DNA from 2 places in the Agrobacterium sp. 16-172Ci genome. Region 2 is predicted to be linked to the other one. Evidence: riboswitches for the same ligand, from Rfam matches in the RefSeq annotation. Region 2 holds a riboswitch; the other holds the start of a gene.
The links. Region 2 has a riboswitch for thiamine pyrophosphate ahead of thiC (phosphomethylpyrimidine synthase ThiC). Riboswitches for the same ligand answer to the same signal wherever they lie in the genome.

Region 1 (4,209 bases), on a different contig from region 2:
GCGGTAATCAACCTTGTTCATGCTCTATCCTTGCGTGATTTGTGATGTCTTCACCGGAAATTTCGGAAAGCGCATCCAAAAATGCCGGTTCGAAGCTGCCGGGGCCTCTGGCGTGCTTGGCCGCAAGTTCGGCGGAAACGCCGGTGACGGCAAGGGCGGAGGCCGCCGCCGTCAGCGCGTCTTTTTCGACAGCCATGAAGGCGGCGATGACGCCGCCCGAAAGGCACCCCGTTCCCGTCACCTTCGCCATCCACGGATGACCGTTGACGATCCTGACGCTGCGGGCGGCATCGCGCAGATGATCTACCGGCCCCGTCTCAATCCTCACCACGCCAGGCACATCGCCGATCAGGTTCATTTCGGCGCGATTGCCGCGTACGATGGTGGGGGAAAGTGCAATCAGTTCGCGCGCGAATTCCAGACGCGACGGCGAATAGTCGCAATGTACGGGGTCGACGATCCACGGCTTGCCGGATGCATTGGCTATTTCGATCGCCAGCCGGATAACCTTGCGCCGCTCGGCATCCAGTGTGCCGAGATTGACGGTCAGCGCATCCGCCTTGGTGACGAAGCTCTCGATTTCCTCGAGCGAGGTGGTCATGGAGGGGATGCCGCCGACGACGGTGATGCCGTCCGCGGTGAATTTCTGCACCACGGTGTTCATCAGGCAATGCACGCGCGGGCGCCTCTGCCGCACGCGCTCCAGAATCTCGGCGGCCTTTGCCGCTGTCGGAAAAGTCGTCGTCATGGCTGCTGCAGCTCCACGGCGATGTCGTCCGCCGCCGGCGCCTGCTTGATCAGCTGCATTTCCTGCATGAAAGCGCCGAAACGGGCGTAGCGCGCGCGGTCGAGCGCGGCCGGGCGTTTGGCGAAACGCGGCAGCGTGTCGAAGAAGGCCTGCTTGTTCAGCGCATCGTCAAGGTTCGGATAGGCTTTGATGAAAAGCTGCCAGGATTCCTGCGGATGATTGGTCATGAAGATCGCGGCCTGTTCCACGGCGGAGAGGAAACGCGGCAGGCGGTTGTCTTTTGCGAGATCGCGGTGGGTGACGAAGATCAGCTCGTCATAGGCCGGCACGCCGTGTTCCTCCGGGAAGAAGGAGCGGCCTTCGTGTCCCTCGAGCTTCATCTGCGTCAGCTCGAAATTGCGGAAGCCGCCAAGCGTGGCATCCACCTTGCCGGCGATCAGCGACGGCGAGAGCGAGAAGTTGACGTTGATGAGTTCGACATCGTCCTTCGTCAGGCCGTCCTTTTCCAGCATGCGCTTCAGCATGGCATCCTCGAAGCCGGAAACGGAAAAGCCGACCTTCTTGCCCTTCAGGTCTTTCAAGCTCTTGATCGGCCCATCGGCCAGAACGGTGACGGTGTTGAGCGGGGTTTCGACCAGCGTGCCGAAACGCACGAGCGGCAGGCCGGCATCGTGATCGAGATAGAGGTTCGGCTGGTAGTGCACGCCTATATCGGCCTGTTTGGCCGAGACAAGACGCGGCACGGCGGAGGGGTCTGCGGGTGGAACCAGTTCCACCTCTAGCCCCGCATCGGCAAACAGGCCGCGTTCCCTGGCGATCACCATCGGCGCATGATCGGGGTTCACGAACCATTCGAGCAACACGGTCAGCTTATCTGCTGCATGCGATTGCATGGGTGAAAGCACGCTTGTCGCCGCGACGACAAGGGAAAGAAGAGTTCGTTTCATGGTGCCAAAAGTCTCCGTAAAGATCTGAAAGGAATGGTGTGTTCTGTTTCGTTGGCCCAGGGGGCAAGATTGGCGGTCGAGAAGTCCACGATGAGCCGCAGCAGCACCGCCATGATGGCGAGAATGGCCATGGCGGCGAACATGGTGTCGGTCTGCATGCGGGCATTGGACTGGATCATCACGAACCCAAGCCCCGCCGAAGCGCCCACCCATTCGCCGATGACGGCGCCGAGCGGGGCAAGCGGCGCGGCCACCCTCAAGCCCGAAATCAACGATGGCAATGCCAGCGGCACGCGCAACCGGGTGAGGATCTGCCAGTGGCTCGCCTCAGTCAGCGAGGCGGCGTCGAGGATGGCGCGATCGGTGCGGTTGAGCCCGTCAGTGAAAGCGGAGGCAACGGGGAAGAAGATGATGATCGCCGTCATGACCACTTTCGAAGCCATGCCGAAACCGAACCAGAGGACGAGGATGGGGGCGAGCACGAAGACCGGAAAGGCCTGCAACACCAGAACCATGGGCCAGACGAGGCGGCCGAGGCGCGGGATGGCGGCAATGGTGAAAGCGACGAGAATGCCGGCGGTGATGCCCGCCGCAAGCCCGAGCGCCATTTCACCGAGCGTTATCAGCGCCTGCCCGAACAGGAAGCCCGGCTGACGCCAGAAAGCGCCGGCAACATCGGCTGGCGATGGCAGGATGTAGCGGGGCGGTGAAAACAGCCACGTTCCCGCCTGCCAGAAAACCAGCAGAAGACCGACACCGTTCAGCGCATGGGTGGCACGCATGAGCCGGACCTCAGACGCAGACGCACCGTGTGCGAAGGACGGAAGGTTTCAGCATCATCATTCGTCTCCAGATATGACAATCTCGGAGATCAGGCAAAGCGGAGAAGAGAAAGGGCAGCGCCTGTTGGCGCGGCAGTTCCGTTCCTACGCCGGCATGACCCGGATCAGGTTCAAGGGTCCGGCTCAACGCCATCTCAGCACCGCTCGGTGCTCCCCTCGGAAGATTTTGTTTTGTAGGTCAAGTTTCATAAATGTCAACGTCCCGCCGCCGATCCGTCGTCAGGCGTGATCGTGAATGCCTGAACGGGCCTGCGCTGGTGCGCATCTCCCATTGGCGTATTAGTTATTAAGGAAATTAGATTTATCGAAAATTAGTTATCTCTAGAAACTGCCTTTCAATATTGTTCGGCTAATTTTCGCTCCGGGAAAAGTTCCGGGGGCGAATTTGAAGAACATCTGGCAGGATAAATCGGGAAATTTCGGCATTCTCAGCGCCCTGTTGATGGTGCCGCTGATTGGGGCGGCCGGCGTGGCACTCGATGTGACGCATGGCATGGCCGTCAAATCGGACCTGCAGATGGCGGCGGATGCCGCGGCGCTTGCTGTGGTTGCCGATACGTCGGCGAGCGTTCAGAAGGCAAAGGAAATGTCGGGCGACGGTGTCATTTCGCTTGGCAGCAGCGAAGCCTCCGCATTCTTTGAAAGCAATGAGCGGGCCAATCCCGATTATAAGCTCCTGTCTCTTGATGTGTCGGTGATCAAACACGGTAACGCCATCGAATCCTCGGTCAGCTTCAAGGCATCCGTCGGCACCACGCTTTCACGGATACTCGGAGAGGATCTCATCACCATTTCGGGCAAGGCGACGGCCAAATACGAGACGGAAACATTCAGCGACTTCTATGTCCTTCTGGATAACACCCCCTCGATGGGGGTTGGCGCGACGCCAACCGACGTTGCTAAGATGGTTGCGAATACGAGCGACAAATGTGCTTTCGCCTGTCACATCGTGAAAGACGGGGTGGTGGATAAGAACAGCTATTACTACAAAGCCAAAAGCCTCGGGGTCACAACGCGCATCAATGTGGTGGCGCAGGCCACGGCAAGCCTGATGGATACGGCGAAGTCCATGCGCAAAAGCAGCAATCAATATCGTATGGCGGTTTACTCCTTCGGAGAGAAAGCGGAAGATACGAAGCTGCTCGAAGTCGTGTCGTTGACATCTGATCTGGCGACCGCGAAGAAGAAAGCCGCTGAAGTCGACCTGATGTCGATCCCCAAGCAGGGTTTCAACAACGACCAGCAGACCGATTTTGACCGGGCACTGACCCAGATTGGCGACAGGATCGGCTCTTCGGGCACCGGTGCGAGTTCGGCGAGCCCAGAGAAGATCGTCTTCTTCGTGTCAGACGGCGTCGGCGACAGCTACAAGCCATCCTCCTGTACCAAAAAAACCACCAGCGGCCGCTGTCAGGAGCCGGTCGATATCAAATATTGCACGAAGCTGAAGGAAAAAGGCTTCCGCATAGCCGTGCTTTATACCACCTATCTGCCGCTGCCGACCAATGGCTGGTACAATAGCTGGATCGCGCCATTTCAGCCGGAAATCGGTGCACGCATGCAGCAATGCGCTTCGCCGGGCCTGTTCTTCGAAGTCAGCCCGTCGCAGGGCATCAGCGAGGCGATGACCGCCCTTTTCAAAAAGGCCATCACATCACCCCGCCTGACGGGG
Region 2 (4,209 bases):
CGCCCTCGTCCATGGTTTTCAGCAGGCTGACATGGTCGAGCTCACAGCCGCAGAAGGAATGGACCGTGCCGGCGAGCTGCGGGAAGCTCTTCATATAACCGCTCTTTTCGAAATAGGCGCGGTTGATGCCGGGCGGAAAACGGATCGCTTCGGCGCCGTCAGCGCCGCCCGTGCGGTCGATCAGCCGCTCGAAGGCGGCAATCACGTCCTCGAACTGGCCGCTGCGTCCATAAAGACCGTCCACACCGGTTTCAATCAGCAGGCCTTCTTCGAACAGTCGATCGAGAAACGATGTTTGCATGTCCATGGTCTTATCCCAAGAGGCTGGTGTCCTGCCTGTGAACCAGCAGGAGATTGGCGGAATTGCCGAGAATGCGGTCGTTGGAAATCATCAGGCGGGCGGAATGCGCGTCGCGCAGGTGGCGACCGAGGCTATAGGGCGTGCCGTTCTTGTAGCCCATGATGCCGCAGACCAGCATGGCATGGTCGATGATCTCGAGAATGGTTTCCGAAGAGCAGATCTTCACATTGTTCATGGCGACGGCAAAGGCCATGGACATCAGTTTTTCGGGGTCGCTCTTGGTGTCCTCGTAAGCCTTTATGCCGGCGATGATGTTGGATTTAACGACCTGCAGCTTGGTGGAGACCTCGGCAAGGCGGATCGCGCCGGGAGGAGCGGTGCCGGGCGATTTGCGCGCCGCGGCTCTGACGAATGACTGGGCGCGCAGCACCGCATCCGAGGCGATGCCATACCAGACGGCGCTCCACAGGAGATGCGAGCTTGCAAGCATGGATTGTGCGGCGATTTCCGCAAAGGGTTTCGGGAATATCTGCGCCGCCGGCGCTTCGCCACGAAACAGGAAGCCGTCCGAACAGGTGCCGCGCATGCCGAGCGTATCCCAGACATGGGTCTTTTCGAGCGTGTACTGGTTTTTCAGAAAGACCGTCATCACCTGATCGGCGGGCGCGGCATCCTTGTGGGCGCGCGAGGTGATGAGGATCGCATCGGCATTGCTGCCATAGGAAATGACGGTGGCGTCCTTTTCCAGCCGGCAGAAATCGCCTTCGACCTCGATTGCACAGATGGAGTTGCGCAGATTGCCGCCAATGCCGCCTTCGGTGGTGGCGGAGCCGAGCAGAAGCTGTTCGCTGGCGATGCGGCTCATGAAGCCGGCATGCCATGCGCTTGTCTCGCCGTGTTCCACCAGGCTGGATGCCTTGATATGGTGCATGGCGAAAATCATCGCGGTTGCCGAACATGCCTGACCGAGCCGAGCGCAGATATCGGCGATTTCCTGTAAGGACGCGCTTTCGCCGCCCAGCGAAGAGGGGACCTGGATGCCGAGCAGGCGTTCCTGTCGCAAGGCGTCGACGGCTTCCTGTGGGAAGCGGCCGGTGACATCCACATCATCCGCGTGTTTGGCGGCAATTGCCGCGACACGGCCCGCGCGCGCGGACAGCGTTTCATCCTGCGGCGCTACGGTGACGTTCATCAGGCTGCCTCTTTACCATCCAGAATGAGCTTAACGGTGTCTTCAATGGCCTTGATGCTCGCAAAGGACTTGCGGTTCAGCAGATTGTCGGGGAATTCGATATCGAATGCTTCTTCGATGCCGAGCATCAATTGCACGGATGCAAAGGAAGAAAGGCCCGCCGCATAAAGATCGGCTTCATCTGCAATCGTATCGACAGGGGTTGGAAGCTGGCCGAATTTGGCCAGTATTTCACGAATAGTCGCGTTCATTCCGACGTATCTCCCATGAATTTCACATCAGGATGGTTTGTGCTTATCGTTACGTTGCAAACGATAATATTCGCCTAAACCGTTAGGTTAATTACAACTAACGGCAGCATGCGCCATTCCCGCACCTTTGCCAAGCATGGATCGTCGGCCTTGACAAATGCCGGTCGGTGTTTTTTGCTGTGGCCATTCACCAGGGGTGTCCCGTCAAGGGGCTGAGATTCTGCTTTCATGCGCAGTGACCCGTTGAACCTGATCCAGTTCATACTGGCGTAGGGACGGTGCAAAGACCGAAGGTCGGCTGGCGTGTGCATTGCGCTGTCGGCGCTGCGGTATTTTCCATCATTCCGGCTCGAACTGGGTCTCCACTGTCAAACTTTGGAGCCTCAAGATGAATATCGCTGCCAAGAATATCCCGTTGTCGGTTACTACGGGGCCGCATGCCGCCTCTACCAAAATCCACAAAGCCGGGATTTTACATCCCCATATCCGCGTGCCGATGCGCGAGATCGCCGTTCATCCAACGGCGGGTGAACCGCCGGTGACGGTTTACGATTCCTCCGGTCCCTATACCGATCCTTCGCATACCGTTCTGATTGAAAAGGGTCTGCCGCGTCTGCGTCATGACTGGATCGTGGCGCGCGGCGATGTCGAGGCCTATGACGGCCGGCACGTCAAGCCGGAGGATAACGGCTTTGCCACCGGCGAACGCCTGACGCCTGAATTTTCCGTGCGCCACCAGCCGCTCAGAGCCACGGCCGGTAAAGCCGTAACCCAGCTTGCCTATGCGCGGGCAGGTATCATCACCCCGGAAATGGAATTCATCGCCATCCGTGAAAATCTCGGGCGCGAGGCGGCCAAGGAGAAGCTGGCGCGCGACGGCGAAAGCTTCGGGGCGCATATCCCTGACTACGTCACGGCGGAATTCGTGCGTCAGGAAGTGGCGGCCGGCCGCGCCATCATCCCTGCCAATATCAATCATCCGGAACTTGAGCCGATGATCATCGGCCGCAATTTTCTCGTCAAGATCAATGCCAATATCGGCAATTCCGCCGTCACCTCCTCCATGGCGGAAGAGGTGGAGAAGATGGTCTGGGCGATCCGCTGGGGTGCGGATACAGTCATGGACCTATCTACCGGCCGCAACATCCACAATATCCGCGAATGGATCATCCGCAATTCGCCGGTGCCGATCGGCACGGTGCCGCTCTATCAGGCGCTTGAGAAGGTCAACGGCATTGCCGAAGACCTCAATTGGGAAGTGTTCCGCGATACGCTGATCGAACAGGCGGAGCAGGGTGTGGATTATTTCACCATTCATGCCGGCGTGCGGCTGCATTACATCCCGCTCACCGTCAACCGCGTCACCGGCATCGTTTCGCGCGGCGGCTCGATCATGGCCAAGTGGTGTCTGCATCACCATAAGGAGAGTTTTCTCTACGAGCATTTCGACGAGATTTGCGATATTTGCCGTGCTTACGACGTCTCCTTCTCGCTGGGCGATGGCTTGCGTCCCGGCTCGATTGCCGACGCCAATGACGCCGCACAATTCGCGGAGCTGGAGACGCTCGGCGAGCTGACGCAGATCGCCTGGGCAAAAGATTGCCAGGTGATGATCGAAGGCCCCGGCCATGTGCCGATGCACAAGATCAAGGAAAATATGGACAAGCAGCTGAAGACCTGCGGCGAGGCGCCCTTCTATACGCTCGGGCCGCTCACCACCGATATTGCGCCGGGTTACGACCATATCACCTCCGGCATCGGTGCGGCGATGATCGGCTGGTTCGGCACGGCGATGCTCTGCTACGTCACGCCGAAGGAACATCTCGGCCTGCCGGATCGCAACGACGTGAAGGTCGGCGTCATCACCTACAAGATCGCCGCCCACGCCGCCGATCTCGCCAAGGGCCATCCGGCGGCACAGGTGCGGGACGATGCACTGTCGCGCGCGCGGTTCGAGTTCCGCTGGGAGGATCAGTTCAACCTGTCGCTGGACCCGGATACGGCGCGCTCCTTCCATGATGAAACCTTGCCGAAGGAAGCGCACAAGGTCGCGCATTTCTGCTCCATGTGCGGGCCGAAATTCTGCTCGATGCGGATTTCCCACGATATCCGCGCCGAGGCGCAGAAGGAGGGACTGGAGGCCATGGCCGCACGCTTCAAGGAAGGCGGTGAGCTTTACATGCCGCTCGCGACGCCTGCGGATGCCGAATAGCATGCGCGTTCTGGTCAAGGGAACGGGGGTCGCCGGTTTGACGGCGGCCTTCGAACTGGCGCGGACCGGTGTTACCGTCGAGGTTTGCGAGCGCAATGCCGAACCCTCTCGCGGCGCATCCTGGTATGCGGGCGGCATGCTGGCGCCTTGGTGCGAGCGTGAAAGCGCTGAAGAGCCGGTTCTGACGCTCGGTCAGGCGGCGCTCGATTGGTGGGATGAAGCGACACCCGGCCTTGTCGTCCGTAACGGCACG

Region 1: another riboswitch for thiamine pyrophosphate. It lies ahead of ACQZ40_RS19505 (ABC transporter permease); the one in region 2 lies ahead of thiC (phosphomethylpyrimidine synthase ThiC).

Annotation. Positions count from the first base shown of each region.
Region 1 covers NZ_JBNWBW010000024.1:43,032-47,240, forward strand. Annotated here, with positions in the region: gene thiE (thiamine phosphate synthase) at 1-21, opposite strand, end outside; gene ACQZ40_RS19495 (hydroxyethylthiazole kinase) at 8-748, opposite strand; gene ACQZ40_RS19500 (ABC transporter substrate-binding protein) at 745-1,695, opposite strand; gene ACQZ40_RS19505 (ABC transporter permease) at 1,692-2,477, opposite strand; TPP riboswitch at 2,602-2,704, opposite strand; gene ACQZ40_RS19510 (pilus assembly protein TadG-related protein) at 2,923-4,209, shown strand, end outside.
Region 2 covers NZ_JBNWBW010000002.1:355,332-359,540, forward strand. Annotated here, with positions in the region: gene ACQZ40_RS04605 (amino acid--[acyl-carrier-protein] ligase) at 1-307, opposite strand, end outside; gene ACQZ40_RS04610 (acyl-CoA dehydrogenase family protein) at 312-1,493, opposite strand; gene ACQZ40_RS04615 (acyl carrier protein) at 1,493-1,744, opposite strand; TPP riboswitch at 1,927-2,038, shown strand; gene thiC (phosphomethylpyrimidine synthase ThiC) at 2,133-3,956, shown strand; gene thiO (glycine oxidase ThiO) at 3,958-4,209, shown strand, end outside.